Regions from separate parts of the Pantoea sp. SGAir0184 genome, predicted to be linked through region 1. Evidence: riboswitches for the same ligand, from Rfam matches in the RefSeq annotation. Region 1 holds a riboswitch; each other region holds the start of a gene.
What was found. A riboswitch is a leader RNA that binds a small molecule or an ion and turns the genes downstream of it on or off. The one in region 1 is predicted to bind thiamine pyrophosphate.
Positions count from the first base shown of each region.

Region 2: linked by a shared signal. The riboswitch ahead of C1N60_RS21940 (FAD-dependent oxidoreductase) and the one ahead of C1N60_RS20925 (LuxE/PaaK family acyltransferase) in region 1 are both predicted to bind thiamine pyrophosphate.
Region 3: linked by a shared signal. The riboswitch ahead of thiB (thiamine ABC transporter substrate binding subunit) and the one ahead of C1N60_RS20925 (LuxE/PaaK family acyltransferase) in region 1 are both predicted to bind thiamine pyrophosphate.
Region 4: linked by a shared signal. The riboswitch ahead of thiM (hydroxyethylthiazole kinase) and the one ahead of C1N60_RS20925 (LuxE/PaaK family acyltransferase) in region 1 are both predicted to bind thiamine pyrophosphate.

Region 1 covers NZ_CP028051.1:195,807-203,622, forward strand. The annotation lists gene C1N60_RS20905 (con-10 family general stress protein) at 304-468, shown strand; gene C1N60_RS20910 (four-helix bundle copper-binding protein) at 960-1,292, shown strand; gene C1N60_RS20915 (SDR family oxidoreductase) at 1,352-2,125, opposite strand; gene C1N60_RS20920 (acyl-CoA reductase) at 2,145-3,593, opposite strand; gene C1N60_RS20925 (LuxE/PaaK family acyltransferase) at 3,590-4,699, opposite strand; TPP riboswitch at 4,768-4,897, opposite strand; gene ddpX (D-alanyl-D-alanine dipeptidase) at 4,972-5,514, opposite strand; gene C1N60_RS20935 (M24 family metallopeptidase) at 5,544-6,692, opposite strand; gene C1N60_RS20940 (M20 family metallopeptidase) at 6,689-7,816, opposite strand, start outside.
Region 2 covers NZ_CP028051.1:393,983-401,798, reverse strand. The annotation lists gene C1N60_RS21970 (ABC transporter substrate-binding protein) at 150-1,079, opposite strand; gene C1N60_RS21965 (ABC transporter permease) at 1,089-1,823, opposite strand; gene C1N60_RS21960 (ABC transporter ATP-binding protein) at 1,807-2,523, opposite strand; gene C1N60_RS21955 (HesA/MoeB/ThiF family protein) at 2,520-3,488, opposite strand; gene C1N60_RS21950 (thiazole synthase) at 3,499-4,257, opposite strand; gene thiS (sulfur carrier protein ThiS) at 4,261-4,458, opposite strand; gene C1N60_RS21940 (FAD-dependent oxidoreductase) at 4,442-5,386, opposite strand; TPP riboswitch at 5,513-5,632, opposite strand; gene C1N60_RS21935 (6,7-dimethyl-8-ribityllumazine synthase) at 5,798-6,235, shown strand; gene C1N60_RS21930 (glycine zipper 2TM domain-containing protein) at 6,391-6,600, opposite strand; gene C1N60_RS21925 (pirin family protein) at 6,854-7,579, opposite strand; gene C1N60_RS21920 (LysR family transcriptional regulator) at 7,703-7,816, shown strand, end outside.
Region 3 covers NZ_CP028050.1:3,493,135-3,500,950, forward strand. The annotation lists gene leuB (3-isopropylmalate dehydrogenase) at 1-81, shown strand, start outside; gene leuC (3-isopropylmalate dehydratase large subunit) at 86-1,492, shown strand; gene leuD (3-isopropylmalate dehydratase small subunit) at 1,496-2,101, shown strand; gene C1N60_RS16645 (MFS transporter) at 2,194-3,375, opposite strand; gene sgrR (HTH-type transcriptional regulator SgrR) at 3,630-5,291, shown strand; TPP riboswitch at 5,362-5,455, shown strand; gene thiB (thiamine ABC transporter substrate binding subunit) at 5,502-6,488, shown strand; gene thiP (thiamine/thiamine pyrophosphate ABC transporter permease ThiP) at 6,464-7,816, shown strand, end outside.
Region 4 covers NZ_CP028050.1:1,575,954-1,583,769, forward strand. The annotation lists gene metG (methionine--tRNA ligase) at 1-341, opposite strand, end outside; gene apbC (iron-sulfur cluster carrier protein ApbC) at 504-1,616, shown strand; gene C1N60_RS07290 (GNAT family N-acetyltransferase) at 1,620-2,063, opposite strand; gene ahpC (alkyl hydroperoxide reductase subunit C) at 2,354-2,917, shown strand; gene ahpF (alkyl hydroperoxide reductase subunit F) at 2,988-4,556, shown strand; gene C1N60_RS07305 (hypothetical protein) at 4,609-4,806, opposite strand; TPP riboswitch at 5,153-5,249, shown strand; gene thiM (hydroxyethylthiazole kinase) at 5,283-6,068, shown strand; gene thiD (bifunctional hydroxymethylpyrimidine kinase/phosphomethylpyrimidine kinase) at 6,065-6,865, shown strand; gene fbaB (class I fructose-bisphosphate aldolase) at 7,012-7,816, shown strand, end outside.

The DNA.
Region 1 (7,816 bases):
TTTTTAAGAATTGCGACAGCGGATAATTGTCATAACCTCATCGAATCACATTAGCGGCGCTAAAAGAATGCTTCCCTTTATGAAAGTAAAATGTTAACAATTCCACCCCGGATGTTTTGCCGGAATAAATCAGCTGGAATTGACTCATAGTTAAACAACCAACGTGCTGTAAATTAAAAGTTAAGATTATTCCTGGCTTGATTATGGTAAAAACATCGCTACATTTATTTTTGCTTCATGCGGGTATGAACTGAGAGGAAAAAAATGAAGGATCCAAAGAAGAAACCTGAAGAGGAAGAAAAAGTGACGCAACGTCGTGGGGGTTCAGGCAACTTCGCAGCCGATAAGGAGCGCGCGGCTGAAGCAGGCCGCAAGGGTGGTCAGGTCAGTGGCGGTAACTTTAAGAACGATCCACAGCGTGCCATTGAAGCCGGCAGGAAGGGAGGAAAGATCAGTCGTCGTAAATAAGACTTTCCCCTCTTAATACTGATTTAACCTCGATAACCTTTGGCACCACACTCTCCTGACATTGTGTTTACGCTTCGCTTAAATGCGTGATAAACCTTGTCAGGAGAGTAATTTTCTCGCTGGAAAACAATTAATCGATCAAATCTTCAGCGATCCGGCAGCATTTACCGCTTCGCTTATAATGCCTCAATTGCATCGTTTATTTACCACGAATTTAAACCATTGCTTATTTAACTAACAAATCCGCAGCGGCTATATTTGTACAAGCCACACAGACTTGTACACTTTTATTTAAGCGGTTTTTATTATCGGCGCTGATATATACACAAGCTTACAATTAGCTAACTCCGCATTATTAAAGGGATAATTGCATCTGCGATGCACCTTACCGGGGTTAATCCTCCGCTATCCACTTGATATCACCTCTGTTTTAGCTAAATTCTCCCTTCAGGCTCACATACGCGTTGTTTACCCTGACGCTAAGGAAACTCATGAACGCTGAACTCAATGACTGTATCGCGCTGTGCTATCGCTGCGCGACCGCCTGCGACCACTGTGCGGCGGCTTGTCTGCTGGACGCTGACGCCAGTGAGATGAGCGTCTGCATTAGCCTGAATCAGCAGTGCGCGGCGCTGTGTTGCGTAACCGCCCAACTGCTGGCTGCCCAGAGTGAACTGAGCGAGCAGCTCTGTACCATCACGTCGATGGCCTGTCAGCTGGCTGGTTGGGAGTGCCAGAAGCACCAGCATCCGCACTGTCAGACCTGTGCTGAAATTTGCCTGCAGTGCGCAGATAGCTGCATGACGGTGGGCATGGCGGAATAACGGATTGAGGTACCGGGCGGGCGGTGGCAGGTCGCCAGTGCGGCGACTGGCGACCTGGCTTAATGATCCTGCATCACCAAACCGCCATCGACATACAGCGTCTGGCCGGTGACAAATTCGCTCCACGCTGATGCCAGAAACAGCACTGGCCCGGCGACATCCGCGGCGCGCGCCAGTCGTCCGAGCGGCGTTTGCGCCGTCAGCGCGTGGCGGACCGCTTCTGGCGTATGCTGACTGGCATCGGTGGGATACACCAGTCCCGGCGCCACGCAGTTCACCCGAATGCCCAGCGCCCCCAGTTCGGCCGCCAGCGTCCGGCTAAAGCCCGTCAGCGCGGCTTTTGCGGTGATATAGTCGTGATAAGCCACCGCTGGCCGGGCGATCAAATCACTCACCAGATTGATGATGCTGCCGCGCGCGCGGCGGCGCATCAGCGGCAAGGCCGCCTGACACACGTTGTAGCAGGCGTTCACTGCGCCATCAAACTGCGTCTGGTAAGCAGACCAGGACGTTTCCCAGAAGCGCTGGCGCCGGTCGGGATCGAAGCGATAAGGTGCGAAGGCATTGTTCACCACCACATCCAGTCGCCCGGTAGCGGCCTCGATCTGCTGCATCATATCGGCTACCTGTGCGGCGCAGGTTACATCGGCGGCAATCGCCAGTGCCCCCCCGCCCTGTGCTTCACAGGCCGCGACTACCTGCGCAGCGGCGTCGTGATTACGTAAATAGTTGACCACGACAAACGCGCCTTCGGCGGCAAAGGCCTGGGCAATGGCGGCGCCAATACCGCGACTGGCGCCGGTCACCAGCACGGTGTGATTGCTGAATTTCATTGCGTTTCTCCACGCCCGCTCAGTCAAGATAGGGCGCATAGTGTTCAGCGGCGGTTTCCGCCGCCTGTTCGATTTCGCACAGGGTAACCAGATCCAGCAGGCTAAAGCGGCCATCGTGATGCCAGCCCGCCTCCGGTGAAGTCATGTTACCCAGCGCCGTGATGCGCGTGACGCCCGCCGCCCCGAGTTGCGCCGCCAGCCGAAACAGCACCTCGGGCGCGGCCGCGAGGCCAACGCTTTGCAGATACGCGCGCTGCGCGGCTACCCAGCTTACCGTCTCCTCCAGCGTATCCACGGCAATCACCTTCAGCGTGCGCCCGAGCGCGCCCGGTTGTAACGGCTCCGGCTTATCGACGTACACCACCGCCCAGGCATCGTGCTCATCACCGTACAGCGTGCGGTCACCGCTCAGCGCACGCATTTCCTCCACGTTGCGCCACGCGGCCACAGCCTGACTTTCACCCAGCGTCAGCGTCGCGCGCGGATAGCGCTGTGCCAGCGCGGCAAGTTCATGGGCGAGGTAAGCAGCAAACTCCTGCGGCGACACCCGGCCACCGCGCTCAATAAACAGCGCCTGCGGCGAGTAACAGCCGGCCTGGTCATAGCGCATCACATCGTAAGCCACCTGACGCGCCAGCGCCGGACCGCGCCGCACGTCCAGCGCCGAGCGCGCCACCATGCCAAAACTGATTTTGTGGCCATGCGGCAGAAAGCGCGTGGCTGGCGGCAGACGCCGCTGCATCGCCGTCAGCGCGGCTTCTCCGCCATAAGCCATCACCACGTCTGCCTGGCGGAACCACTGCTGCTCAGTGCGTTCATCACCGCCCTGCCACCATACGACGGCCAGACAGTCGCCCAGCTGCGGATCGATCTCCGCCAGCAGCTGGGCGAACCAGCCCGCCATCAGCGGCTCAGCGCTCGCCACCTTGCCCACGCTTCCCGCCTTCACCAGCAGGCCGGCAATCAGGCTCCACAGCGGCAAACCCGGCACATTGCCGGCCCAGATCTGCAGCAACAGCTGCGGACCAAACGCGCGGACAAAGCCGCCTTTTGGCCGCGGCTGAAAATCGTCCAGCATCTGCACGTTGCCGAATTCCTCCGCCAGAAAACGCCGCAGCTGCGGTTCACGAAAGGTTTTGAGATAGCCGGTTAAACCGAGCCGCAGCATGTCGGCGTCATAGCCGGTAACCAGCGGCAGCAACCGCTCCGCCTGCTGGCGCACCGGGTGCGAACGGTCAAGCAGGCGCGCGATGGCTTCATCAATCAACGCGGTGATGCGCGCTACGCTCAGGGTGTGCAGGTAGCGGCGCGCGTTATCGCGTACGCTGGCCGCCAGCGTGGCAATCTGCGCCTCGGACAGCACCGGCACACACACTTCCAGCGCGCTGCCCTGCTGGCCAAAGTGCAGGCTGTGCCACGCCACCTCGCTGTGGCGGATGCCCGGCAGATGTCCGGCATACACTTTCATGCCCGTGCCTGCGCGGCAGCGAGAAACGATTCCATCGCCAGCGAGCAGCCTTTGGCATCCGCGCCCGCGACGCGCCCCAGCAGCTGAAACCCGCCGGGCACCATCACGCCGGCATCTTCGGTCAGAATGGCGGAAACAGAATTGAAATGGGCGAGATCGTGATGCACCAGTACGCCTGTCTCACCTTCCGGCACCTCCGCACCGGTCAGCGGGTTGACCACGCGCGTGCGGATCCAGTGCGGTCCGGATTTCACCGGCGGGCAGATTTCATTGCCGGAATCGTAAAACTGCGTGCTGAGTTCAGTCATGCCGTACATATTGATGCAGTGCGAACGCGGAACGCCGAGCGTCTGCTGCAGCACGCTATAAAACGCCTCCGCCGCCACTTCACGCGACTGGCCCTTAAAACCCCCGGTGTCGAGGATGCGGCTGCCCGGCGGCAGCCTGAAACGCCGCTGCTGACGCGCCAGTTCGTCCAGCAGGTGGACAAAACTGTAGCTGGCACCCAGCAGGGCATAGGGTTGGCCGCTGGCCTGCGCCTGCTCCAGCGCGGCGATCAGACGAGGCAGTTTCAGCCCCTGCGCATCCACCATCACTTCGCTGTCTTGCGTGCCACATTCTTGCATCGCCAGCGTCAGATAATGGGCCAGCGAAGAGTTGGGCAGCTCGCTGCTGTGCGGAAACAGGATCGCCATCGGCAGGCGCGGATATCCGGCCATAAAGCGCTGGCGGAAATTGATCAGCATCGAGCGATCGTAAACCGCCAGCGTCGGGTGATAGCTGCGCCCCCGGCCGGTCCCCGTGGTGCCGCTGGTCATAAAGATGTGGGGAATCTCCGCCACCGGACGGCAGCTCAGCGTCAGATCTTTAAACGCCGTAATCGGCACCGCCGGAATCTGCCGCCACTGTTTGACCGTCAGCGGCGTGCGGCCGCGCTGGCGGGCGAAGCGGGCGTAAGGAAGATTGTGTTCGAATTGCCACGCGAACAGCTGCAGCGCCAGCTGGTTGAAATCCGCTTCCGTGGTTTCTTCGCGCTGCATAAACGCCAGCAGCGCGGCGATGATTGACGCTTCGGTCATGAAGGTGCCCTCTTTGGACTGCGGCATAACGGCCAGCCAGGGCCTGAGAAATGCGCAGGATTCGCAGAAAGGCGCAAAGAGGGAATGAGGGCGTGCAGTGACCCTGGTTCCACATCCCTACGCCGGTATTAGCCGGATCAGGTTCAGAGGGTCACTACGTTGCCGGCCGTGACAGCCGCGCGGGTAGAATCTCAGCCCTCTAACAGGGCACCCCTTGGAACAAGCTGCATTCTGGGGTCGGAACGGAGGGCGTGTCAAGGCGGGAAGGCGCAGAACCCCCCGCTTCAGCAACGCGATTATTAACGCGCAATATCACTCACAGGAACGCGATCAGCCCGGCTGACGCAGGCAAAGCGATCGCTGAGCAGCGGATAGTTTTGCGCATCCGGCAGTTCAAAGTGCCACCATTCGGTGGGCATGCCGACAAAACCGCCGCCGAGCATGATGGCGTTCAGCAACAGGCGATGGCGCTGCGCCTGCTGCGGCACGTTGGGATGGAACGGGTGCGACTCAGCAGACATGTCGTCAAACCCGGTCCCCATCTCCAGAATGTTGCCCGACTCATCCACCAGCGTCACATCGATCGCCACGCCACGGCTGTGATTCGAGCCCCGCGTCGGTGGCACCACATAATCCGCGTCGGGACAGGCATCCCACAAGTGCCACTGCGCCTGCTGCGGACGATACGCGTCCAGCACCAGCAGGCGAAATTCCGCCAGCTGGGCGATATCGCAGCTGCGGCGCAGCGCGGCGGCGGCATCCGGATGCAGCAGCGCCTGCGCGTCGCGATAAATGGCATACCCGGCGATGTTATCGGCGGTGGCGTATTTTAGATCAAACATCAGGCCCGGCAAGGTGGCAGCCAAATCGATTAATTCAACGTCCTGCACTGTACATCATCCTGTTTATTGTTAGCCGGCAGCGTAAACGGCTGGCGCGGCAGCGTGGTGAGTCGCTCTGCGCCCTGTGCCGTGACGCGCACGGTTTCACTGAAGGCGAGGCCCTGCGCTGAAATATACATGTGAAATACCATGTTTTCCTCCAGTAACCACGGCGCCTGAGGATGAAAACAGCAGCTGAAATCGCTCGGACGCGGGGTGCGCGTATACAGACCCAGCGCATAACCAGTGATGTTGCTGTAATCCTCACGCAGCCCGGCGCTAAGCACCGCCTCGCGCGCGACGGCATCCACCGTGCAGGCCGCAACGCCCGGCTTCATCGCCCGTAGCTGGCGATCCTGAATGGCGATCAGCTGTTGTGCCAGCGCCGCGCGCGCCGCAGAGCTTTCACCGACAATCAGCGGACGCATCAGCCGCGCGCTGTAGTGCCGCACTTTTGGGATCAGCTCAACGTGCAGCACATCGCCCGCTTGCAGACGCTGCTCATGGCCGCTGGCATGCAAAAATCCGTTGTCGCCGCTGGCGATAACAATCGGTCCGGTTTCACCGCTGTCAGCACCGAGCCGCAGAAATTGTGCCGCCGCCAGCGCGGCGACATCTCGCACACGCCAGCCGCCCTGCACCTGCGCACTCAGCTGGGCCAGCGTGGCATCGGCAATGCTGGCGGCCTGGCGTAAGCTGGCGATTTCAGCCTGAAATTTAACGCTGCGCAACCGGTCGCTGATGCCGCTGACATCACACCAGCGCACCCCGGGCAGATGGCGCGCCAGCTGCTGCCAGCTGTGTACCGTCATGCCGTAGGATGCATAATCCGCGCCCAGCCGCGCCCGCTGATAGCCGCGCCGCGTCAGGCTCTGCGCCACCGCCAGCCACGGATCGTCTTCATCACGGTACGCGTCAATCGCCAGCTGCGGTGACTGCGCGCGGCACGGCGCGGCATCCAGCTGGCGCAGCACCATCCACGGTTCGTCCTGCAACGGCACCAGACAGGCACGATAACGCGTTTCCGACACGGTATAACCGGTTAACCATGCCAGCAGTTCGCCATGATCGATCAGCATCACCTCAATGTCGGCGGCGAGCATGGCGCTGCGCAGCCGTGACAGCGCGTCGGCGATCATGACGCCGGTTCAACCGGCTGGCAGATGTCGAGGATCGCCAGCAAATAGATACGCACCATATCGAGAAATTCACTGATCTCAACGCGCTCGTCCGGCATGGTGTTGTACTTGCCGCCGGGCCCGCACACGATGCCCTCCATACCCGCATGCTGATACAGGTGCGCCGCATCGGTACCGTAGAAGGCGGGCGGCGTGATCACCCCGGTGGGCTGCGGCGTACCGCGCACAGTCTGCCAGCCGCGATTGACCGCTTTAACGATTGGTGATTCCGGCGACACCTCAAACGGCAGCATGGTGGGTTTATCGCGCAGGCCGTCATCGAACAGCTGTGCCTGCAGGCCCGGATAGCGCTGGCACAGTGCATCCAGCAGGGCCTGCAGATCGGCCAGCACGCCGTCCACCGTTTGCCCCGGCGCAAAGCGGGCGGAGCCTTTCAGGCGGACAAAATCCGCGACCTGCGGCGGCCGCCACTCCTGCAAATCACGCCCCAGCGCACCGTGTACGGTGCCAATATGGCCACGGTTAATTTTGCGGTGTTCTGCGCTTTTCGCTCCGCTGAAGGTGATGTTATTGATCTGCGGAATCAGTTCGACCGCCGCCGCAATCGCGTCTACCGCCTCCTCACGCTTTGACAGATGGCGCGTATCGCCGGTCAGTTCAATGGTGAACATCAGCGAGCCGGCATGCATGGTCAGCGCCTGTAAATCCGTGGGTTCGGCATTGATGAAATAGTCGGCGCGTACACCCTGCTCAATGGCGGCCAGCGTACCGATGCCGCCCTGTAACTCGCCGACCACATAAGTGAGGATCACGTCACCCCTGAGCTTCACGCCGGCATCAATCAACGTCTTTAGCGCGCAGAAATAGGCGGCATCGCCCGCTTTCATGTTAGAAACGCCGATGCCGTAAATAAACTGATCGTCGATTTTCCCCGCCCACGGATCGACGGTCCAGCCTTCGGTGACCGGGTTAGTATCAAGATGACCGTTGAACAGCAGGCTGTGGCCGCCTCCGCTGCCGGCCAGCCGCCCAATAGCGTTCAGCCGATCGCCGGCCACCGGCTGCAGTTCCGTCTCCAGCCCGAGCTGCGCCATCTGTTCTGCCATATAGCGGGCTAATTCGCG
Region 2 (7,816 bases), 200 kb from region 1:
ATTTTAGCGTTACCCGCGCAGTGATAACAGTCACAGAAATCCAGTATTTTCCGAAAACCGGGGATGCGGGTCTCCGTTTGTCCCCCGGCCGCACGCAATGTCAACGCGCGCCGTTCTCCCGGCCAGGGAAAACGGCGCAAGCGGACGAATTACAGTGAATAGCGCGCCAGCGGCGCCACGGTGGTGATCAGCCCGTTGGCTTTCATATATTCACCAAATGCCTGATAACGCGCCTGATTGAATTCCGCACTGTGCGTTGCAAAATAAGGCAGCGTCGCCTGCCAGGCCTGATGATTGAGTGGCGTATCCAGTTCAGGATAACGCTTAATGAACGCCTGCCACGCTTGTTGCGGATGAGCGCGCAGCCAGGCGATGCCCGCATCCAGCCCACGCAGAAATGCCGGGATGCGAGGATCGTTTGCCGCTGTGTTGCTGTTGGCCAGAATGATCAACTCATCGTAGGCCGGCACGCCGTAATCTTCCGGTTTAAACGACACCGGCTTTGCGCCTTTGTCCTGCAAATCCAGCAGCTCGTAGTTACGGAAGATGGTCAGCGCGCCGTCAATTTTATGCGTCAGCAGCGCGGAGACGGCGTCCATATTCAGATTTACCAGCTTCACGCTGTTAACGTCGACGCCCTGCGATTTCAGCATGTTGCGGATAGCCACATCTTCCGCGCCGGGAATCGCATAGCCAATCGATTTACCGGCGAAGTCTTTAATACTGTGGATATCGCCCGATACGGCTGTCAGGGTGTTCAGCGGCTGGTTAATAAGCGTGCCAACCCGGATTACCGGCACCTGCTTGTCCACCAGCGTATAGAGCTGTGGCTGATAGCTAATCGCCAGATCCGCCTTGCCTGCCGCCAGCAACAGCGGTACCGACGCGGAATCCGCCGGTGCGATCATCTCGACATCCAGCCCCTGCTGTTTAAACGCCCCGCTGTACTGAGCGGCAAAGATCGCCGTGTGGTTTGGGTTAATGAACCAGTCGAGCAGCAGCCGCACCTTTTCGGCTGCCTGCGCGTTGACGGTGGCCAGCAGCAGTAACGAAGCGATGGCACGAAGAAGTCTGTTCACTCAAGTTCCTTAGTATGATTGCCAGAGAAATTTTTTACGCACCAGCGCCACGGCCGCTGAGAGCAGCAGCGCCAGGCTCATTAACAGCAGCAGTGCGGCAAAACTGGTGGCCGTTTCCAGCCGCGCGTTGGATTGCATCATCAGGTAGCCCAACCCTTCGCTGGCACCGACCCACTCGCCGATCACCACCCCAATGGGTGCCAGCACCACCGCCATTTGCAGGCCGGCGAAAAACTGCGGCAGCGCAGCCGGCCAGCGCACGCGCCAGAAAATTCGCCAGCGCGAGGGATACAGCGTTTGCGCCAGCTCCAGCCAGCCGGCAGGCGTACGGCATAAACCGTCGAACAGCGACAGGCACAGCGGGAAAAACAAAATCAGCGCCGCCACCACGACTTTTGACGCGATGCCAAAACCCAGCCACAGCACCAGCAGCGGGGCCAGCGCAAATACCGGGATGGTCTGGCTGGCCGTCACCAGCGGAAACAGCACCCGACGCAGTAGCGGGCTGGAAGCCATCAGCACCGCCAGCACCACGCCACCGCCGACGCCCAGCAGCAGCGCCAGCACAATTTCCGCCAGCGTAAACATTGCGTGATGCGCGAGCAGCTGCCGCTTTTGCCACAGAGCCTCCAGCACCGCCTGCGGTGCCGGCAGCAGAAATGCCGGTACGCCGTTGTGGCGCGCCAGCAGCCACACGCCCAGCACCACCGCGATCAGGTAGATACCACTACTCAGCTTTTTCATAGGAATTCAGTCGGGAAAAGAGTTCGGCCTGCGCCTGCAGCAGTCCGGCATCATTGAGCGCGCGCGGCACCGTACCGTTCGGCACAGGCCAGTGCGTCATCTGCAGCGGCTGGCCGTGCAACAGCAGAATGTCATCGGCCATACGGCAGGCTTCCAGCGGATCGTGGGTCACCAGCAGCACCGTTTTGCCGCGCAGCAGCGTCGCGGTCAGCGTTTGCAGTTGGTGTTTGGTCATCACATCCAGCGTGGCGAATGGCTCATCCATCAGCACCAGCTCGCGCTGCGCATACAGCGTGCGCGCCAGCGCGACCCGCTGCCGCATGCCACCCGAGAGCTGTGAGGGCGCGGCTTGCGCCTCGTCTTCCAGTCCCACCTGTGCCAGCAAGTGGTGCGCCCGCACGCGGTCCGGCTTCGCACCGCTTAGACGCGCCGTCAACATCACGTTCTCCAGCACCGTCAGCCACGGATAGAGCAGATCCTGCTGCCCCATCCATGCCACGTGCTGCGCAATACCGCTCAGGCTGCCCTGCTGCGGCTGCACTAAGCCGGCCACCAGACGCAGCAGCGTGCTTTTACCAATGCCGCTGCAGCCCAGCAGCACCGTGGTTTTGCCGCCGCGCAGTTGCAGATTGAGCCGATCGCATAGCTGTTTTTCGCCCCAGGCAAAGCTCACCTGGTCAAAGCGGATGTCCTGCGTCATGGCCGCCGCGCCGCCAGAATTGCCAGGTGGCTAAAGCCGCGCTGCGCCAGTGCGCTGGCCGCCTGCGCTGCCCGGATGCCGCTGGCGCAGACCAGTACGATGCGGCGATCCGCCGGTGGCTGCCAGGCGTCCAGTTCGTGCGGCAGCACGCGCTCAACCCGTTCGGCCACGCTGGCGGGCGCCTCTTCGCAGCTGCGCAGCTCCACAATGCAGTCTCCGGGTTGTAACAGGTGAGCATCAATAAACGGCACGCCGGGCTGGGCCGGTTCCTGTGCCGCATCAAAGCGGAACGAACGAAAGTGCCAGCTGACGAAGTCACAGTTGACCATGCAGCCGAGCGGTGAGGGTTGCAGCCCGAGCAGTACGCTGAGCGCCATCTGCGCCTGCATCGCCCCCAGCGCCGCCACGGCCGGGCCCATCACGCCAGCGGTGTTACAGTTAGCCGCGGAAGCAGGCAGCTGCGGAAACAGCGCACGATAGCTCGGCGCGCCGCCGCAAAAACCGCCAGCATAGCCCTGACGACCCAGCACCGAGGCGCTGATCAGCGGTATGCCTGCCTGGAAACAGGCATCAGACAGTTGGTAAGTCACCGCGAAGTTATCGGCGGCATCAATCACCAGATCGCACCCCGTCAGCGCCTGCGCGATATTGCTGGCGCTCAGCGCCTCGGGCACCGCTTCGATTTGCACCTCAGGATTGCGCTGCTGCAAAGCCTGCTGCGCCGCCACAGCTTTGCTGCGACCCACATCCTGCAGGGTGAACAGCGTCTGGCGATGCAGGTTATGCAGCGCGACCTGATCATCATCGTACAGGCACAGCTGACCGACGCCCGCGCCCGTCAGCTGAGGCAGCAGCGTGGCGGCCAGCCCACCGGCACCGGCTACCAGCACGCGGGCGCGAGCCAGTTTCTGCTGCCCGACGACGCCAATTTCCGGCAGCATCATCTGGCGTTGGTAGCGTTCCATTGCGCGCTCCTTAGTTCAGGTTAGCGAGGCCGAAGATCGGCGTTGAGGCCACGGCCATATCACGCTTCTCCATCAGCCCGGCATCGCGCGCGCCCTGCCCGGCGGCGATCGCCTGGCTGAACGCGCGCGCCATCGCCACCGGATCGCCCGCTTTCGCCACGGCGGTATTGAGCAGGATGGCATCGAAGCCCATCTCCATAGCCTGCGCTGCCTGTGACGGTGCGCCGATGCCGGCATCAATGATCAGTGGAATATCGCTGAACCAGGCTCGCATCGCCCGCAGCCCGTCAATATTTCGCAGTCCCTGGCCGGAGCCGATGGGCGCGCCCCACGGCATCAGCAGTTCACAGCCGGCGGCCAGCAGTTTTTCACCGACAATCAGATCCTCCGTGGTGTAGGGAAACACCTGGAAGCCGTCGGCGCACAGAATGCGTGCCGCTTCGACCAGCGCGAACGGATCGGGCTGCAGCGTGTCGGCATGACCAATCACTTCCAGCTTGATCCACGGCGTGTTAAACAACTCGCGCGCCATGTGCGCGGTGGTGACGGCCTCTTTGACCGTGTGGCAGCCAGCGGTATTGGGCAGCACGCGCACATTCAGGCCCGTCAGCAGCTCGCGAAAAGCCGCGCCCGCCGTGCCTTCGCGGCGCAGGCTGACAGTGATAATTTCACTGCCGGATGCGGCGATCGCCTGCTGCAAAATCGCCGGTGAAGGGTAGCCTGCGGTGCCGAGCAGCAAGCGTGACTGCGGTGTAAAATCGTAAAACATCGCTCAGCCTCCCTGCATCGGTGACAGGACTTCCAGCTGCCAGCCTTCCTGCAACTGCAGGCTGGCATACTGACTTTTCGGCACAAAATCGCCATTGCAGGCGGTGGCAACACAGACCGCATCGATTTGCTGTTCGATCAGCAATTCGCTGAGGCTGCTGGCCTCAGTGCTGATGGTGCGGCCGTTAAGCTGAATATTCATGGCTAACCTCCCCGGACAGGCGCTGCATCAGCTGTTCTGCCATCATTGGTGCCAGCAGAAAACCGTGACGATACATGCCGTTAAGATAAAAAATACCGTTGTGATAGTGGATTTCCGGCAGATTAGCCGGCCATGCCGGACGCAGACCGCTGCCGCTTTCGTTGACGCGCGCTTCCGCCAGCGCCGGGTGCAGGGTGTAGGCCGCGCTGAGCAGTTCCATCATGGCGCGCGCGCTGATAGCGCTGGCATCGTCGCTTTCGATCATGGTGGCGCCGAGCATGAAGTGGCCGTCGCGACGCGGCACCAGATAACAGGGAAAACGCGGATGGAGCAGACGAATCGGCCGGGAAAATGACACCTCATGACTCTGCAGGATCAGCATTTCCCCACGCACCGCGCGCAGGCCGGAGAGCTGCGCTCTGGCATGGATACCGCGACAGTCGATGATCCGGCCCGATGGCTGGCGCGCATCAAAGCGGACGCCGCGCTGCAGCAGTTTGTCACGCAGTTCAGCCAGCGCACGGCGCGGATCGAGATGTGCTTCGCGCGGGAAAAACAGTCCGCGCGCAAACCGGTTTTCCAGCGCCGGTTCAAGCGACGCCGGATCAACCCATTGATGCGCCGTCGTCATGCGCGCGAAGCGGTTTAACTCCGGGTTATCACGCGGCGGTGCCAGCACTAACGTACCCTGATGCACCACGCTGCTGACGCGCGTTTGCCACCATGCCGCAGCATGCTGGCCGAGGGTAATTACGTCGGCTGGCGCGCTTTCAGCTTCACACCACGGCGCCAGCATGCCACCGGCAAACCACGAGGCAGGCTGACGCGCTTCATCATCAATGACCTCGACGGTTTCGCCGCGCTCAGCCAGTAGCGTGGCAACACAAAGCCCGGACACGCCGCTACCGAGCACGCTCCAGCGGCTCATGAATCACGTTCCGGTAAATAATCTGGGAAATTCACATCGGCCTCTCAGTGATAACTGAGACCCGCAGATACAGGTGAAGGGAATCGACGCCAGCGATCGGGCTCGCCTTTGCGCCAGACGGCTTTGCACATGAGCCGTCAGTCTTCCTACGCCAGTATCAACTGGGTCAGGTTCAAAGGGTCGCTAAGCCGCGCAGTGCGCTATTAGCCTCTCAGTCTCTCAGGCGAGACTCCCCCGACGCGTCTATTTGTATTGCAGGCGCTGGCTGGCGTCAAGCAGCACGTTAACTGCGCTGCCCGCGTTGTGGATCAAAATTGCAACATATGGTATACCAGACGGATAGCGGGCAGATGATAAAAAAGACTTTTTTATTATTCACTTATAAATTTTTCAGCTAATCATGGAAGCATTATGAATAAGTTTCGTGTGGCTTTTATTAAAGCAGGATGGCATCAGGCGATCGTGAACAACGCGCTGGTGGGATTTGAGCAGGAACTGACCGAACAAGGCGTCGAAAATACATTAAAAAGCTATGACGTACCCGGCGCGTTTGAAATGCCGCTGCTGGCTAAACGCCTGGCCGAAACCGGCAAATTTGATGCGATTGTCTGCGCCGCGCTGGTGGTCGACGGTGGCATCTATCGCCATGACTTTGTCGCGCAGGCCGTCGTCGATGGCCTGATGAATGTACAGCTCGCCACCAATGTTCCGGTGTTTTCGGTATCACTCACTCCGCACAATTTTCAGCCGGTCGATGCGATTGAAGCGTTTTATACCGAACATTTTATTAAAAAAGGCAAAGAAGCCGCACGCGCCGCTCTGATGATTCATCAGCTACAGATCGATTAATATTTTTTAAGCGGTAGCGGTAATAATTGATGGCCGGATTAAATAAAGAAATTTCTGGCCGATGAATATTTCAACGCGGGGCTATTGACGGCAGGTTATGAAGTGAAATGATTTCGCCAGCATTCCGGCTGGCGAAATCCTGAGTAGCGGTGGAATTAACGGCTGACTTCGTGACCAATCAGGCCGCCGATAGCCGCGCCGCCGAGGGTACCGAAGGTGCTGCCGCCGGTCAGAACGGCGCCGCCTACCGCACCTACACCAGCGCCAATGGCGGTGTTGCGGCCACGATGAGACATGCCACAAGCCGTTACAGAAAAGGCTAAAACCAATACCACTGCGATATTAAAGCTGCGTTTTAAAACCATCAAAATCCTCATTACCATTAATTCTAATGGAATGTAATAGTGTTAACTTTGTTTGTTGTTTAGCCGCCAAATACCTGGCGTAGCGTGCTTATCCTGGAGGCAAATTTAAGGGGCTTTGCATTTTTGTGGAAGGTAAAAATTCCTATTTTATGCCGGACCTGCCAGGTGCTGGTTATTATTCGTACCTTAAGCCAAATAAAAAGGCATGGCGTGAAGGTTCACGCCATGCCTCGATGACTTACCGCGCAATGAATTAACGCTGCGGATGATTAACTTCTACTGGTCGTAAATCAAACACCAGCACTTCAGCATTGTTACCGTTGGCGAACTGCAGCGCCGTCTCATTGCGTACGCGCGCGCCGTCGCCGGCTTTGAAGCTCACGCCATTCACTTCAATGCTGCCGCGCGCCACGTGAATATAAGCATAGCGATCGTTAGCCAGTTCCAGCGTCTGCTGCTCAGCACCGTCAAACAGTCCCGCGTAAATACGCATATCCTGACGTACGCGCAGCGAGCCGTTGTCGCCTTGTGGCGAAACAATCAGGCGCAGCTGACCACGTTTGTCGGCCTCTGCCACTGACACCTGCTGGTAACCTGGCTCGGTACCGCGTTCTGCCGGCACAATCCAGATCTGCAGGAAGTGCACATTGTCCTGTTTCGAGTGGTTAAACTCGCTGTGCGTTACGCCGCTACCGGCGCTCATCAGCTGCACGTCACCGGGCACGATAACCGAACCGGTACCCATGGAATCTTTATGCTCCAGCGCGCCTTCCAGCACGTAAGAGATAATCTCCATGTTGTTGTGCGGATGCGCACCGAAACCGCGACCCGGTGCTACCTGATCATCGTTAATCACCAGCAGATCGGAGAAACCGGTCTGTTGTGGGTCCCAGTAGCTGGCAAACGAAAAGGTATGGCGTGAATGCAGCCAGCCGTGATCGCCTAAGCCACGTTGTTCGGACAGTCGTTGTTCAATCATGGTCTGCTCCTAAAATTTTTAGCTGGAGGGCGAAGGCCCTTCCCGTTGCTGACCAGTATACGTAAACTGATTTGCCCAACAATGCGCCTGTATGACAATGACTGTCACAGATAAGTGGACAATATGCAGATTGAAGATCTCCGAATTTACGTCGCCGTAATCAAAGCGGGCAACTTTACCGCTGCGGCTGAACAGCTGATGCTCTCCAAGCAGTACGTCAGCCGGCGCATCGCCGCG
Region 3 (7,816 bases), on a different contig from region 1:
GATTTGGCCGGTGACGGCCCTGCCGTGAGCACCGATGAAATGGGCAGCATCATTGCCGGTTACATCAGCGAGGAAAAATAACAAAATGAAAAGCTTATACCAGAAGTTATTTGATGCACATGTCGTTCACGAAGCGCCAGACGAAACGCCGTTACTGTATATCGATCGTCACCTGATTCACGAAGTCACCTCGCCGCAGGCGTTTGACGGTCTGCGTGCGCACGGCCGCAAAGTGCGCCAGCCGTCGAAGACCTTTGCCACCATGGACCACAACGTTTCCACCCAGACCAAAGACATCAACGCCTCGGGTGAAATGGCGCGTATCCAGATGCAGGAGCTGATGAAGAACTGTGCTGAGTTCGGCATTCAGCTGTATGACCTGAACCACCCGTTCCAGGGCATTGTGCACGTGATCGGTCCTGAGCAGGGCATGACGCTGCCGGGCATGACCATCGTTTGCGGCGACTCGCACACCGCCACGCACGGCGCCTTCGGTTCCCTGGCGTTCGGTATCGGCACCTCCGAAGTGGAGCACGTGTTCGCCACCCAGACCCTGAAACAGGGCCGGGCGAAAACCATGAAGATTGAAGTGCTGGGCGAAGCTGCGCCGGGCATCACCGCCAAAGACATCGTACTGGCGATCATCGGTAAAACCGGCAGCGCCGGCGGCACCGGTCACGTGGTTGAATTCTGTGGCCCGGCGATTGAAGCGCTGAGCATGGAAGGCCGCATGACGCTGTGCAACATGGCGATTGAGATGGGCGCCAAAGCGGGACTGGTGGCACCGGATGACACCACGTTTGCCTATCTGAAAGACAAGCAGTTTGCGCCGAAGGGCGAGCAGTGGGAACAGGCGGTGGCTTACTGGCGCACCCTGAAGTCCGACAGCGACGCGAAGTTTGACGCCGTTGTGACCCTGAATGCTGCCGATATCGCGCCGCAGGTCACCTGGGGCACCAATCCGGGCCAGGTGATGGCCGTGGATCAGGCCATCCCGAATCCGGCCTCGTTTGCCGATCCGGTTGAACGTGCTTCCGCCGAGAAAGCGCTGGCCTATATGGATCTGCAGCCGGGCATCAAACTGACTGAGGTAGCGATCGATAAAGTGTTTATCGGTTCCTGCACCAACTCACGTATCGAAGATCTGCGCGCGGCTGCCGCGATCGCCAAAGGCCGCAAAGTGGCGCCGGGCGTAGTTGCGATGGTGGTGCCGGGTTCTGGTCCGGTGAAAGCGCAGGCTGAAGCCGAAGGCCTGGACAAAATCTTCCTCGAAGCCGGTTTTGAATGGCGTCTGCCGGGCTGTTCGATGTGCCTGGCGATGAACAACGATCGTCTGAATCCGGGCGAGCGCTGTGCCTCAACCAGTAACCGTAACTTTGAAGGTCGCCAGGGTCGCGGCGGTCGCACCCATCTGGTGAGCCCGGCGATGGCTGCTGCGGCGGCGGTAACCGGTCGTTTTGCCGACATTCGTGAATTGACTCAGGGAGCTTAAGCCATGGCGAACAAATTTACCCAACACACCGGGATTGTGGCCCCACTGGATGCCGCAAACGTCGACACCGATGCCATCATCCCGAAGCAGTTTTTGCAGAAAGTGACGCGCACCGGCTTTGGCGCGCACCTGTTCCACGACTGGCGTTTTGATGATGATGCCGGCACCCAGCCGACCGCCAGCTTCGTGCTGAATAAGCCGGAGTTCAAAGGCACCAGCATCCTGCTGGCGCGCGAGAACTTTGGCTGCGGCTCCTCGCGTGAACACGCGCCGTGGGCGCTGACCGACTTCGGTTTTCACGTGGTGATTGCGCCGAGTTTCGCCGACATCTTCTACGGTAACAGCTTCAACAACCAGCTGCTGCCGGTGAAGCTGAGCGAAGAGCAGGTCGATGAAATGTTCAAACTGGTGGCCGCGCAGCCGGGCATCCGCTTCACCGTCGATCTCGAAGCGCAGACCGTCACCGCCGGCGACAAGGTTTATAGCTTTGAAATCGACAGCTTCCGCCGTCACTGCATGATCAACGGCCTCGACAGCATTGGCCTGACGCTGCAGCATGAAGCGTCCATCGCCAGCTACGAATCCAGCCAGCCAGCGTTTCTGCGTTAAGGTTTACCCGGTGCGCAGCAAGGCGCACCCTACAGCAAACGCGTCAGTAATTTGGTCGCCATTGATGGCGACCTTCAATCTCCACACCGCCCTCACCGCGCATCCCGTACCCGCGCCGCCAGCACCAGCGCCACCACCGCCATCACCAGCGCCAGCCAGTACACCGACTCATGACCAAAGCGCTCACTCAGTATCCCCTGGATCAGGCCGGCGATAATCAACCCGGTTGAAATCGAGGTGGTGAACATGGTGGTCGCCGCACCGGCACGGCCCGGCATCAAATCCTGAAACCACAGCATACCTATGCCGGCGATGATGCCGATAAACGCGGCGTTAAATAGCTGCAGCACCATCAGCGCGGTTTGAGAACGGAACAGCACCAGCCCGAGATAAAACACAATCGCTGCCACCAGCGCCAGCAGCATCAGCTTGCGCTTGCCGTAGCGCTTCGCGTAATGGCCGGCCAGCAGCATGATCGGGATCTCCAGCCCGGCGGCTGTGCCCATCAGCAGACCCGCCAGCTTCTCCGGCAGGCCAAGGGTTGCGCTAATATACAGCGGCATATCAATGATATACATGGTATTACACGCCCACATCACCACCGAGGCGATAAACAGCAGCCGCACCTGGCTGTCTTTCCACGGGCTGAGCTGCATCAGCACCTGCTCCGGCGTGGCGGCGATGCGCGGCACCGAGGGCAGCGTGCGCCAGATCAGCAGCATACTCAGCAGAAAAATCACCGCCGCCACGCAGAACAGCGTGATGAAGCCGTAGTTGAGCGCCAGCGCGAACGACAGCGGCGGCCCAATCACCCACGCCAGCGACAGCTGCGCGCGCATCACCGAACTGAACATCACTACTTCACGCGCCGACTGATCGGCATATTCCCGCGCCAGCGCGAAGATCTGCGGAATCGCCACGCTGGCCAGCGCCGACAGCAGCACGCCGAGGGTGATGAGCGTCAGATAGTGACGGTTAAAGGCAAACAGTAGCGCGTTGGCCACCGCCATCAGGCAGCAAAACAGGATCAGATGACGGCGATCGCCACGGTTATCCGAACGCTTCGCCATCAGCAGGCTGATCACGATCCCGGCGACGGCGTTGATGGTAAAGAACAGGCCGACCCAGAACGGCCGCACCTGCACCTCGCGCGTCAAAAACAGGCTGAGCGTCGGCGCCTGTAACGCCCCCGCCACGCCGACCATAAACGACACCGCCATAAAGGAGAGGTAAACCGGATTCAGGCGGCGCGGCCGCGGTAACAGCGATTTCATGCAGAAATCCCTTTGAGGAAAAAGACCGGGAAAAAAACAGCGTAGAAGATTCCACAGCAAAACGAAAAAAGCCAGCAGAGAAAAACTCCGCTGGCGGTGAAATTGCACCCTACTCAGAAAAGGTTCCACGTCGGCGGAACCGCTGGCAGAGCGCCATTCATTGCTGAATGCCTCCCGCTCTTCCATTGCCCGCCAGTATGCCTCTAATATGGGGCAGGAAAAACTGAGCGAAGTCGAGAAGGAGTTCCCCTTTTATGTCCTCTGCGCGTCTGCAACAGCAGTTCATTCGCCTGTGGCAACACTGTCAGGGCCAGGATCAGGAAACCACGCTGAGCGAGCTGGCTGAACTGCTGCACTGCTCACGCCGCCACATGCGTAACCTGCTGAACGCCATGCAGGCGGCGGGCTGGCTGATCTGGCAGGCTGAAGCCGGTCGCGGTAAACGCTCGCTGCTGAGTTTCTGCTACACCGGACTGGCGCTACAGCAGCAGCGCGCCGAAGACCTGCTGGAGCATGATCGCATCGACCAGCTGGTGCAACTGGTGGGCGATAAAAACCAGGTGCGGCAGATGATTGCCGCGCACCTTGGCCGCAGCTTTCGCCAGGGCAAGCATATATTGCGCGTGCTCTACTACCGGCCCCTGCCTAACCTGCTGCCCGGCTCGCCGCTGCGCCGTTCAGAAACCCATCTGGCGCGACAGATATTCAGCGGCCTGACGCGTATAAATGAGGAAAAGGGGGAAATCGCCGCCGACATTGCCCATCACTGGCAGCAAACCTCTCCGCTGCACTGGCGCTTCTTCCTGCGGCCGGCAATCCGCTTTCATCATGGTCGCGAGCTGGAGATGGAGGATGTCATCGCCTCGCTGGAGCGGGTGCGCAGCCAGCCGCTGTTTTCGCACATCGACCAACTGCACTCGCCGGCGCCGTGGACGCTGGATATCCATCTCAGCCAGCCGGACTGCTGGCTGCCGTGGCTGCTGGCCAGCGTCAGCGCCATGATTCTGCCGCGTGAGTGGCCGACGCTGCGCCACTTCGCCCGTCAGCCCATTGGCACCGGTCCGTACAGCGTGGTGCGCAATCAGCAAACCCAGCTGAAAATCGCCGCGTTTGATGACTACTTCGGCTACCGCGCGCTGATTGATGATGTCTCGATCTGGGTGCTGCCGGAGATCAGCGATGAGCTGGTCTACGCCGGTGTAAAACTGGAAGGCGAAAACGACGACGAAAAATCGGAAGAGAGTCGCCTCGAAGAGGGCTGCTATTTTCTTTTGTTCGATCAGCGCTCTGAACGCGGGCGCGATGCCGGTTTCCGCCGCTGGGTGAGCGATCTGCTTAACCCTATCGCGCTGCTCAATCATGCCGGCGTCGGCTATCAGCGATACTGGTTCCCGGCTTATGGCCTGCTGCCGCGCTGGCACCATCGGCGCGATATCACCCCAGCCCACAAGCCCGACGGCGTGACCCAGCTGACGCTCAGCTGGTACAGCCACCACGTCGAACACGAGGGCATCGCCAATGCGCTGCGGCCACTGCTGGCGCAGCAGGGCGTTGAGCTGATTACCCGTGAAGTGAGCTACGAAAGCTGGTTCGACGGCGCGGGCGAGAGTGACATCTGGCTGGGCAGCGTCAACTTTACCCTGCCGCTCGACTACGCCCTGTTCGCTCAGCTCTACGAGCTACCGCTGATGCATCACTGTATCCCGCTCGACTGGCAGGCCGACGCCGCGCGCTGGCGAGAGAAAGCGCTGCCGCTGGCGGAGTGGAGCAAACAGCTGGTAAACAGCGACTATCTGCATCCGCTGTTTCATCACTGGCTGCTGCTGGAGGGCCAGCGCAGCATGCGTGGCGTGCGGCTGAACACGCTCGGCTGGTTTGACTTCAAGTCTGCCTGGTTCGCCCCGCCGGAGCTGTAAAAAGGGCAGCATCGGACAACACGACCGGCAGGTGAACCTTTCGCGTTGTCCTGTAAATGTCTAGAATATGTCGTTCTCAACGGGGTGCCGGTTAACTGGCTGAGAGAGACCCGTCGAACCTGATCCGGCTCGTACCGGCGTAGGGATTTGAGATGCTCCGCCCTCAGATCCTTTGCGACGCAACCTTACCTTCTCCTTAAGGAACGCAAAGTGTTAAATAAAGTTCTGCCCCTGTTGCTGCTGATCGCTGCGCCAGCTCTGGCGGCCAAACCCGTCCTCACCGTGTATACCTACGACTCGTTCGCCGCCGACTGGGGCCCCGGTCCGGCAGTGAAAAAAGCCTTTGAGGCCCGCTGCGGCTGTGAGCTGAACTATGTGGCGCTGGAGGATGGCGTATCGCTGCTTAATCGCCTGCGTATGGAAGGAAAGAACAGCAAGGCCGACGTGGTACTGGGGCTGGACAATAACCTGATTCAGGCGGCGGAAAAAACCGGCCTGTTCAGCAAAAGCACGGTGGATACCCGCGGGCTACAACTGCCGGACGGCTGGAACAATGACACTTTTATCCCGTTTGATTACGGCTACTTCGCGTTCGTTTATGACAAAAACAAGCTGAAGAATCCGCCGCACAGCCTGAAGGAGCTGGTCGAAAGCCCGAAAAAATGGCGGGTGATTTATGAAGATCCGCGCACCAGCACGCCGGGACTCGGTCTGCTGCTGTGGATGCAGAAAGTGTACGGCGATGACGCGCCGGCGGCCTGGCAGAAGCTGGCCAGCAAAACCGTGACCGTCACCAAAGGCTGGAGCGAAGCTTATGGTCTGTTCCTCAAAGGCGAAAGCGATCTGGTACTGAGCTACACCACCTCGCCGGCTTATCACCTTATTGAAGAAAAAAAGGATAACTACGCCGCCGCGCCGTTCAGCGAAGGTCACTATCTGCAGGTAGAAGTGGGCGCGCAGCTCGCCAGCAGCAAACAGCCGCAGCTGGCGCAGCAATTCATGCAGTTTATGGTGTCGCCAGCGTTTCAGAGCACCATTCCCACCGGCAACTGGATGTATCCGGTGATCAAAAGCGATTTACCCGCCGGTTATCAGGCGTTACCGGTGCCCGCGAATGCGCTGCAATACACCCCGACAGAGGTGGCCGACCATCGCGCGGCGTGGATTAGCGCGTGGCAGCGCGCCGTCAGCCGCTGATGCCCGGCTGGCTGCTGCCCGGAGCGCTTAGCGCACTGCTATTGTGTGCGGTCGCGCTGCTGGCGCTCGGTGCCCTGCTGCTCGCCGCGCCGGCCACCGACTGGCGCGCGCTGCTCAGCGATAGCTATCTGCACCATGTGCTGGCGTTCTCCTTTGAACAGGCGCTGCTGTCAGCGCTGCTTTCGGTGCTGCCAGCCATTCTGCTGGCCCGCGCGCTCTATCGCCGCCGTTTTACCGGCCGCACCCTGCTGCTGCGCCTGTGCGCCATGACGCTGGTGCTGCCGGTGCTGGTCGCCGTATTCGGTCTGCTGAGCGTCTATGGGCGCAGCGGCTGGCTGGCGCAGCTGTGCGCTGCCGTCGGTATCGACTATCACTTCTCGCCTTACGGCCTGCAGGGCATTTTGCTGGCGCACGTGTTCTTTAATCTGCCGCTGGCGACGCGCATGCTGCTGCAGGCGCTGGAGAGCATTCCCGGCGAGCAGCGCCAGCTGGCGGCGCAGCTCGGTCTGCGCGGCTGGTCGCTGTTTCGCCTGCTGGAGTGGCCGTGGCTGCGGCGTCCGCTGCTGCCAACGGCGGCGCTGATCTTTATGCTGTGCTTCGCCAGTTTTGCCACCGTGCTGGCACTGGGTGGCGGTCCGCAGGCTACCACGCTGGAGCTGGCCATTTATCAGGCACTTAGCTTTGATTACGATCCCGGCCGCGCCGCGCTGCTGGCATTGTTGCAGCTTGGCTGCTGTCTGCTGCTGGTGCTGCTCAGTCAGCGCTTCAGTAAAGCGATTCCGGCCGGTAGCCAGACGGTGCGCGGCTGGCGCGATCCGCAGGATTCCTGGCGCGCACGCGTCGCGGATACGCTGCTGATTACGCTGGCGCTGCTGTTACTGCTGCCACCGCTGGCGGCGGTGCTGGTCGACGGCTTACGCGGCGGCATTGCCGGCGCGCTGCAACAGCCCGCGCTGTGGCAGGCGACGTGGACGTCGCTGCGCATCGCACTCGGTGCCGGTGTGCTGTGCGTGCTGCTGACCATGATGCTGCTGTGGAGCAGCCGCGAACTGCGTCAGCGCCAGCATCGCTGTGCCGCGCAGGCGATGGAACTGAGCGGGATGCTGATTCTGGCAATGCCGGGCATTGTGCTGGCGAGTGGGTTCTTCCTGCTGTTCAACGCCACCGTTGGCCTGCCGCAGCGCGCCGATGCGCTGGTGATCTTCACCAACGCGCTGATCGCCATCCCCTACGCGATGAAAGTGCTGGAAAATCCGATGCGCGACCTCAGCGCGCGCTACGCTCAGCTGTGCGCCTCGCTGGGTATTAGCGGGTTTACTCGCCTGCGG
Region 4 (7,816 bases), on a different contig from region 1:
AGGCGCGTGTAAATCAGCTCAGACAGCTGGCGGTTTTCGTCGCCGTGCGTGGAGTGATAATTGTCATAGCTGATGTTGAAACCCGCGAAATCGGTCTCATGCTCCTGCTTCATTTCCGCAATCATCTGCTCCGGCGCGATACCCAGCTGCTGGGCTTTCAGCATGATCGGCGTGCCGTGGGCGTCGTCCGCACAGATGAAGAACACCTGATTGCCACGCATTCGCTGGTAACGGACCCACACGTCAGCCTGAATGTGTTCAAGCATGTGACCTAAGTGGATAGAGCCGTTTGCGTACGGCAGGGCGCACGTTACCAGTAGTTTTTTAGCGACTTGAGTCATAATTTGCGTAGCATTCCGTGAATAAAAAATCGGGCTTAGATGTTAACCGAAGCACCCTCTGGCGTAAACACAGCAGCTCGGCCACGTCACTTTTAGCGCCTATCTGATATGATTGATGGCACACCGCCATCGTCTGGCGTCATGACTAAATAAGGAGTTGGGATGACCGCACAATCCCGGGACCATCATTCACCTGAAGCGTTGCGCGCCGTGGTTATCGGCGTGCTGAGCGAGTTTGAGCATCCGACGTTGCAACACAATCTGACTACCCTCAAAGCGCTGCGCCACGTGGCGCTGCTCGACGACAAGCTGCACATTGAACTGGTGATGCCATTTGCCTGGGCCAGCGCGTTTGAGGCGCTGAAAGCCCAGACCAGCGCGGAACTGCTGCGCCTGACCAACACGCGCGCCATCGACTGGCGGCTGCGTCATGACATCGCCACCCTGAAACGCGTGAAAAATCAGCCGGGCGTCAACGGCGTGAAAAACATCGTCGCCGTCAGCTCCGGTAAAGGTGGCGTGGGCAAATCCAGCACTGCCGTGAATATGGCGCTGGCGCTGGCGGCCGAAGGAGCGCGCGTCGGTATTCTTGATGCGGATATTTACGGTCCGTCGATCCCGGACATGCTCGGCACCGAAAAGCAGCGTCCCACCTCGCCGGATGGCACGCACATGGCGCCGATCATGGCGCACGGCCTGGCAACCAACTCTATCGGCTATCTGGTGACCGACGATAACGCCATGGTGTGGCGCGGACCGATGGCCAGCAAGGCGCTGATGCAGCTGCTGAATGAAACGCTGTGGCCGGATCTCGATTACCTGATTCTGGATATGCCGCCGGGCACCGGTGACATTCAGCTGACGCTGGCGCAGAACGTGCCGGTGACCGGCGCGCTGGTGGTGACCACGCCGCAGGACATTGCGCTGATTGATGCGCGCAAGGGCATGGTGATGTTCGAAAAAGTCAGCGTGCCGGTGCTGGGCGTGGTGGAAAACATGAGCATGCACATCTGCAGCGAATGCGGCCATCACGAGCCGATTTTTGGTACTGGCGGTGCGCAGAAGCTGGCTGAGGATTATCACACCCGCCTGCTGGCTCAGCTGCCGCTGCACATTAATCTGCGCGAAGATCTCGACGATGGTGAACCGACCGTGATTCGCCGTCCGGAGAGTGAATTCACCGCGCTGTATCGTGAACTTGCGGGCCGGGTTGCCGCCCAGCTTTACTGGCAGGGTGAGGTGATTCCGGGCGACATCGCCTTCCGCGCGGTTTAAGCCTTAGCTGCCGCTGGTGCGTGACGCCAGCGGCAGGTGCATCAACACGTACTGGCCCTGTTCACTCTCTCCCAGCGCTTCGCGCTGCCAGCCGTGCTGCTGATAAAACTGCAGCGCCGCTTCGTTCTGTAGCAGACATTTCAGCGCGCCGGTGGAGGTAAAACGCTGCTGCACCGCGTTCAGCAGTGCACTGCCGACGCCCTGGCCCTGAAAGGCCGGATCAACATACAAACTGTGCAAAAAATTATCGTTGTCCATTACGCCAGCAAAGCCTGCGCGGTGGCCATCGATCTCCGCCACCAGTACCGTTTCACCGGGAATAATCGCGTCGAAATCTTCAAGCTGCCAGTCGTCGCCGGCCAGCCATGTCCAGTTATGACGGCGCGCCGCGAGATACAGCGTGCGTAGAAAAGGGCGGTCGGCTTCTTCAAAAAGACGAATTTTCACTTCCAGACTCCATAACGAGTAAGCGGGCACGTTTTGTAGCGGCGTTGTGCACGCAGTAAAATCGTGCAGCAAAGATGATTGAATGTTTATAAAAAAATAGCAGTTGCCGTGCGCAAAGATAAAGCCTGTTAACTCTGCGGCTTTTCTGTGTAGAATGCCGCGGCAAGCCGCATCAAATCTGGCGTCGGCACTTTGATAGCTTTTGATTATCTGATTGATAACGTCTGCATATTAGAAGTTGGCCCGAAAATTATGTAGCCTGCATCACATCTTTTTAACGGAGGTCACCCATGTCTATCATCAATACCAAAATCAAACCGTTCAAAAACGCTGCATTCAAAAACGGCGAATTCATCGACGTAACCGAGAAAGACGTTGAAGGTAAATGGAGTGTTTTCTTCTTCTACCCGGCTGACTTCACCTTTGTATGCCCGACTGAACTGGGTGACGTGGCAGACCACTACGAAGAGTTCCAGAAACTGGGCGTAGACATCTACTCCGTTTCAACTGACACGCACTTTACCCACAAAGCCTGGCACGGTTCTTCAGACACCATCGCGAAAATTCAGTATGCGATGATCGGCGACCCGACCGGTGCTCTGACCCGTAACTTCGAAATCATGCGTGAAGCTGAAGGTCTGGCTGACCGCGGTACTTTCATCGTTGACCCGGAAGGCATCATCCAGGCCATCGAAATCACTGCAGAAGGCATCGGCCGTGACGCATCTGACCTGCTGCGTAAAGTGAAAGCGGCTCAGTACGTGGCTTCTCACCCAGGTGAAGTTTGCCCGGCTAAATGGAAAGAAGGCGACGCAACGCTGGCTCCATCACTGGACCTGGTTGGCAAAATCTAAGTCACCTACGCCCTTTGATCTTTCTTCCATCGGGTGCTGCGGCACCCGATTTTCTTCACAGGAACTCACTATGCTCGACACCAATTTAAAAACCCAGCTCAAGGCCTACCTTGAGAAACTAACGAAACCGGTTGAGTTGATTGCCACACTGGACGATGGCGCAAAATCCGCAGAGATCCGTACTCTGCTGACCGATATCGCGAGTCTGTCTGATAAAGTCAGCTTCCGTGAAGAGAACGATCAACCGGTACGTAAGCCATCATTCCTGATTACTAACCCTGGCAGCCACAGCGGTCCGCGCTTTGCCGGTTCGCCAATGGGCCACGAATTTACCTCACTGGTGCTGGCTCTGCTGCAGACCGGTGGACATCCGTCGAAAGAGGCGCAGAGCTTGCTGGATCAGGTTGTTGCGCTGGACAGCGACCTGCATTTCGAAACCTATTACTCTCTGTCGTGCCACAACTGTCCGGACGTGGTACAGGCACTGAACCTGATGGCAGTGCTCAATCCGCGCATCCGTCATACCGCCATCGACGGTGGCATGTTCCAGAACGAGATCACCGAACGCAACGTCATGGGTGTGCCGGCGGTTTACCTCAACGGTAAAGAGTTCGGTCAGGGTCGCATGAGCCTGGCAGAAATCGTCGGTAAGGTAGACACCAACGCGGATAAGCGTGCGGCTGAAGAGCTGAACAAGCGTGACGCCTATGAAGTGCTGATCGTCGGCAGCGGCCCGGCGGGCGCTGCGGCGGCCATCTACTCGGCGCGTAAAGGCATCCGTACCGGCCTGATGGGCGAGCGCTTTGGCGGCCAGGTGCTGGACACCGTTGACATTGAAAACTACATCTCCGTGCCGAAAACCGAAGGGGCGAAGCTCGCCGGTTCTCTGCGTGCGCACGTTGATGACTATGACGTTGACGTGATCGACACCCAGAGCGCCATCAAGCTGATTCCGGCAGCGAAAGAGGGTGGCCTGCACGCCATCGAAACCGCTTCTGGCGCAGTGCTGAAATCACGCAGCATCATCATTGCTACCGGCGCACGCTGGCGCAACATGGGCGTTCCAGGCGAAGAGCAGTATCGCACCAAAGGTGTTACCTACTGCCCGCACTGTGACGGCCCGCTGTTTAAAGGCAAACGCACGGCGGTGATCGGCGGCGGTAACTCCGGCGTTGAAGCGGCCATCGATCTGGCCGGTATTGTCGAGCACGTTACGCTGCTGGAGTTCGCCAGCGAAATGCGCGCCGATAAAGTGCTGCAGGATAAACTGCGCAGCCTGAAAAACGTCGATGTGATCCTGAACGCGCAGACCACCGAAGTGAAAGGCGACGGCAGTAAAGTTACCGGTCTGACCTACATCGACCGCAATAACCAGACCAGCCACGAACTGGCGCTGAGCGGTATCTTCGTTCAGATTGGTCTGCTGCCCAACACTAACTGGCTGGAAGGCGCGGTAGAGCGCAACCGCATGGGCGAGATTCTGATCGACGCCAAAGGCGAAACCAGCCTGAAAGGCGTATTTGCCGCCGGCGACTGCACCACGGTGCCGTACAAGCAGATCATCATTGCCAGCGGGGAAGGGGCTAAAGCGTCACTGAGCGCGTTTGATTACCTGATCCGCACCAAACCGGCTGAATAAGTTTTGCGATAGCCACGCAAGCGCCCTGCAACCTGTGTTGCGGGGCTTTTTTTTAACCCAGCCAGCGACGCGCCTGTTCATCGCTGATATCGCGATAATAAATTTTATGGATGCGCTCGCCGCAGCGTTTGCATTCGGCTTCGAGGTACGTGGAGTACCGGTAACGGCCGCCGGGGGCAACGGCGCCTTGACGGGAAATGGTGATATTGTGCCAGTGGTGCGCGTGCGGAAGAAAACTGAATAAAGTCATTAGCGATTCCGGGTGAAGGTGAAACAGCGGTCTTCAAATCCGGAAGGGAATTAGGCCGTGTTACGCCGCCGGCCGGTTTGATATTAATCAAGTTGCGCGCTTTCTTTTGTTTATTTCCCGCATACTGCCCCGGCAGATTAAATTAACTATCCTGATGAATTTTAGGGCTTTTGGGAAAATTGATCTCCGTCGAATTGTTTATATTTTCCTGATGATCAAAAAATTATGAAAATTGATGGCGCACGTATTTTTGCTTATCGTTGTCCGGCAAAAAAAAGTGCCCCTGCCGCAGGATTTACAACTTTAAGCTGACCCTTTATGCTGTGAAGGCACGTCTGACACGGACGTGCATGACTCGGGGTGCCCTTCTTTGTGAAGGCTGAGAAATACCCGTAATACCTGATCTGGATAATGCCAGCGTAGGGAAGTCAGATGCCTGACCGCATTCGCCTTCCTGATTGCCGGTTGGGAGCCTTATGACACAGCCTGACCCTCTTTCCCCGGCGCAACTCGCGCACTCTCTGCAACTGCTGCGGCAGCAGGCACCGCTGGTGCACTGTATGACCAACGACGTGGTGCAAACTTTTACCGCCAACGTGCTGCTGGCACTGCAGGCTTCGCCCGCGATGGTGATTGATGGCGATGAAGCGGCGCAGTTTGCCGGTTTTGCCGATGCGCTGCTGATCAACGTCGGTACGTTAACCCGTGAGCGCCGCGATGCGATGCTGGCGGCGGTACAGGCCGCTAACCAGGCCGGCACACCGTGGACGCTCGATCCGGTGGCGGTAGGCGCGCTAACCCTGCGTACGGAATTCTGTCAGCAGCTGCTGAGCCTGCGACCGGCGGCCATTCGCGGCAACGCTTCAGAGATTCTCGCCTTAGCCCACCAGGCCACGGGCGGACGCGGTGTGGATAGCGTGCATCAGGCCGATGCCGCACTGAACGCCGCGCAGCAGCTGGCGCAACGCTGCACGACTATCGTTGCGGTAACCGGCGAAGTCGATTACGTCACCGATGGCCGCCATACGCTGGCGATTCCCGGCGGCAGCCCGCTGATGACGCGCGTGGTCGGCACCGGTTGTGCGCTATCCGCCGTAGTCGCGGCGTGCAGCAGCCTGCCGGGCGAGCGTATCCAGCACGTGGCAGCGGCCTGCCGCTTGATGTCGCTGGCCGGTGAGCAGGCCGCGCGCAGCGTGGCAGGGCCGGGCAGCTTCGTCGCCGCTTTTCTCGATGCGCTGTGGACGCTGGAGGTGGCGGCATGAAACGCATCAATGCATTGACCATTGCCGGCACCGATCCCAGCGGTGGCGCGGGTATCCAGGCGGATCTGAAAGCCTTTTCCGCGCTCGGCGCGTACGGCACCAGCGTGATTACCGCGCTGGTGGCACAGAACACCCGCGGCGTGCAGTCGGTGTATCGCATCGAACCGGCATTTGTTGCGGCGCAGCTCGACTCGGTGCTGAACGACGTGCGCATTGACGCCGCGAAAATCGGTATGCTGGCGGAGACGGCGATCGTCGAGGTGGTGGCAGAGAAGCTGAAACGCGCCAGCCTGCCGTTTGTGGTGCTGGATACGGTGATGATTGCCAAAAGCGGCGATGCGCTGCTGTCGCCCGATGCGGTAGCCAGCATTCGTGAACGGCTGCTGCCGCAGGTATCGCTGATCACGCCCAACCTGCCGGAAGCCGCGGCGCTGCTGGGTTGCCGCATGGCGCAGGACGAGGCGAGTATGCTGCAGCAGGGCGATGCGCTGCTGGAACTGGGCTGCGAAGCGGTGCTGATGAAGGGCGGTCATCTCAGCGATGCGGAAAGCCCGGACTGGCTGATCACCCGCGCCGGCCGCCAGCGCTTTACCGCGCCGCGCGTTAACACCCGTCATACGCACGGCACCGGCTGCACGCTGTCGGCGGCGCTGGCGGCATTGCGACCGCGCCATGCGGACTGGGCGGGCACCGTAGCGGAGGCCAAGGCCTGGCTGCAGCAGGCGCTGCTGCACGCCGATTCGCTTGAGGTCGGCCACGGCATTGGGCCGGTGCATCATTTCCATCAGTGGTGGTAGGGCGTAACGCCAGATTGCCGTTTTTTCACTGCGTATCCGTCTGAAAAATGGAGTCAGCAATTTGCCAGCCTGGCGCGTTTCGGTCCAGGCTGTGGGGGCGAATCGGCAGGTGCCGGTTCTTTTCCAGCCATTTATCAGGAGCGAACATGACGGACATCGTACAGTTATTGGGTAAAGAGGCGGATACGCTTCTTCAACATCGCTGCATGACCATTCCAGCGGACAGCCTTTATTTGCCGGGCGCGGATTATGTCGATCGCGTGATGATTGATAACAATCGTTCTCCTGCGGTACTGCGCAATATGCAGACGCTCTACAACACCGGCCGTCTGGCGGGTACCGGCTATCTGTCGATTCTGCCGGTGGATCAGGGCGTCGAACACTCTGCCGGCGCCTCGTTCGCTGCCAATCCGGCCTATTTCGACCCGAAGAATATCGTCGAGCTGGCGATTGAAGCCGGCTGTAACTGTGTGGCATCAACCTATGGCGTGCTGGCCTCCGTGTCACGTCGCTACGCGCACCGCATCCCGTTTATGGTCAAGCTGAACCATAACGAAACCCTGAGCTATCCCACGCAGTATGACCAGACGCTCTACGCCAGCGTCGAGCAGGCGTTCAACATGGGCGCGGTTGCGGTCGGCGCCACCATCTATTTTGGTTCTGAGCAGTCACGCCGGCAGATCGAGGAAATTGCAGCGGCCTTCGAGCGCGCGCACGAGCTCGGCATGGTGACGGTGCTGTGGGCTTATCTGCGCAACAACGATTTCAAGAAGGATGGGGTGGATTATCACGCCAGCGCCGATTTAACCGGTCAGGCTAACCATCTGGCGGCCACCATTGGTGCCGACATTGTGAAGCAGAAAATGGCGGAGAATAACGGCGGTTATAACGCGGTGAAGTTTGGCCACACCGATGAGCGCGTGTACAGCAAGCTGACCAGTGAGAATCCGA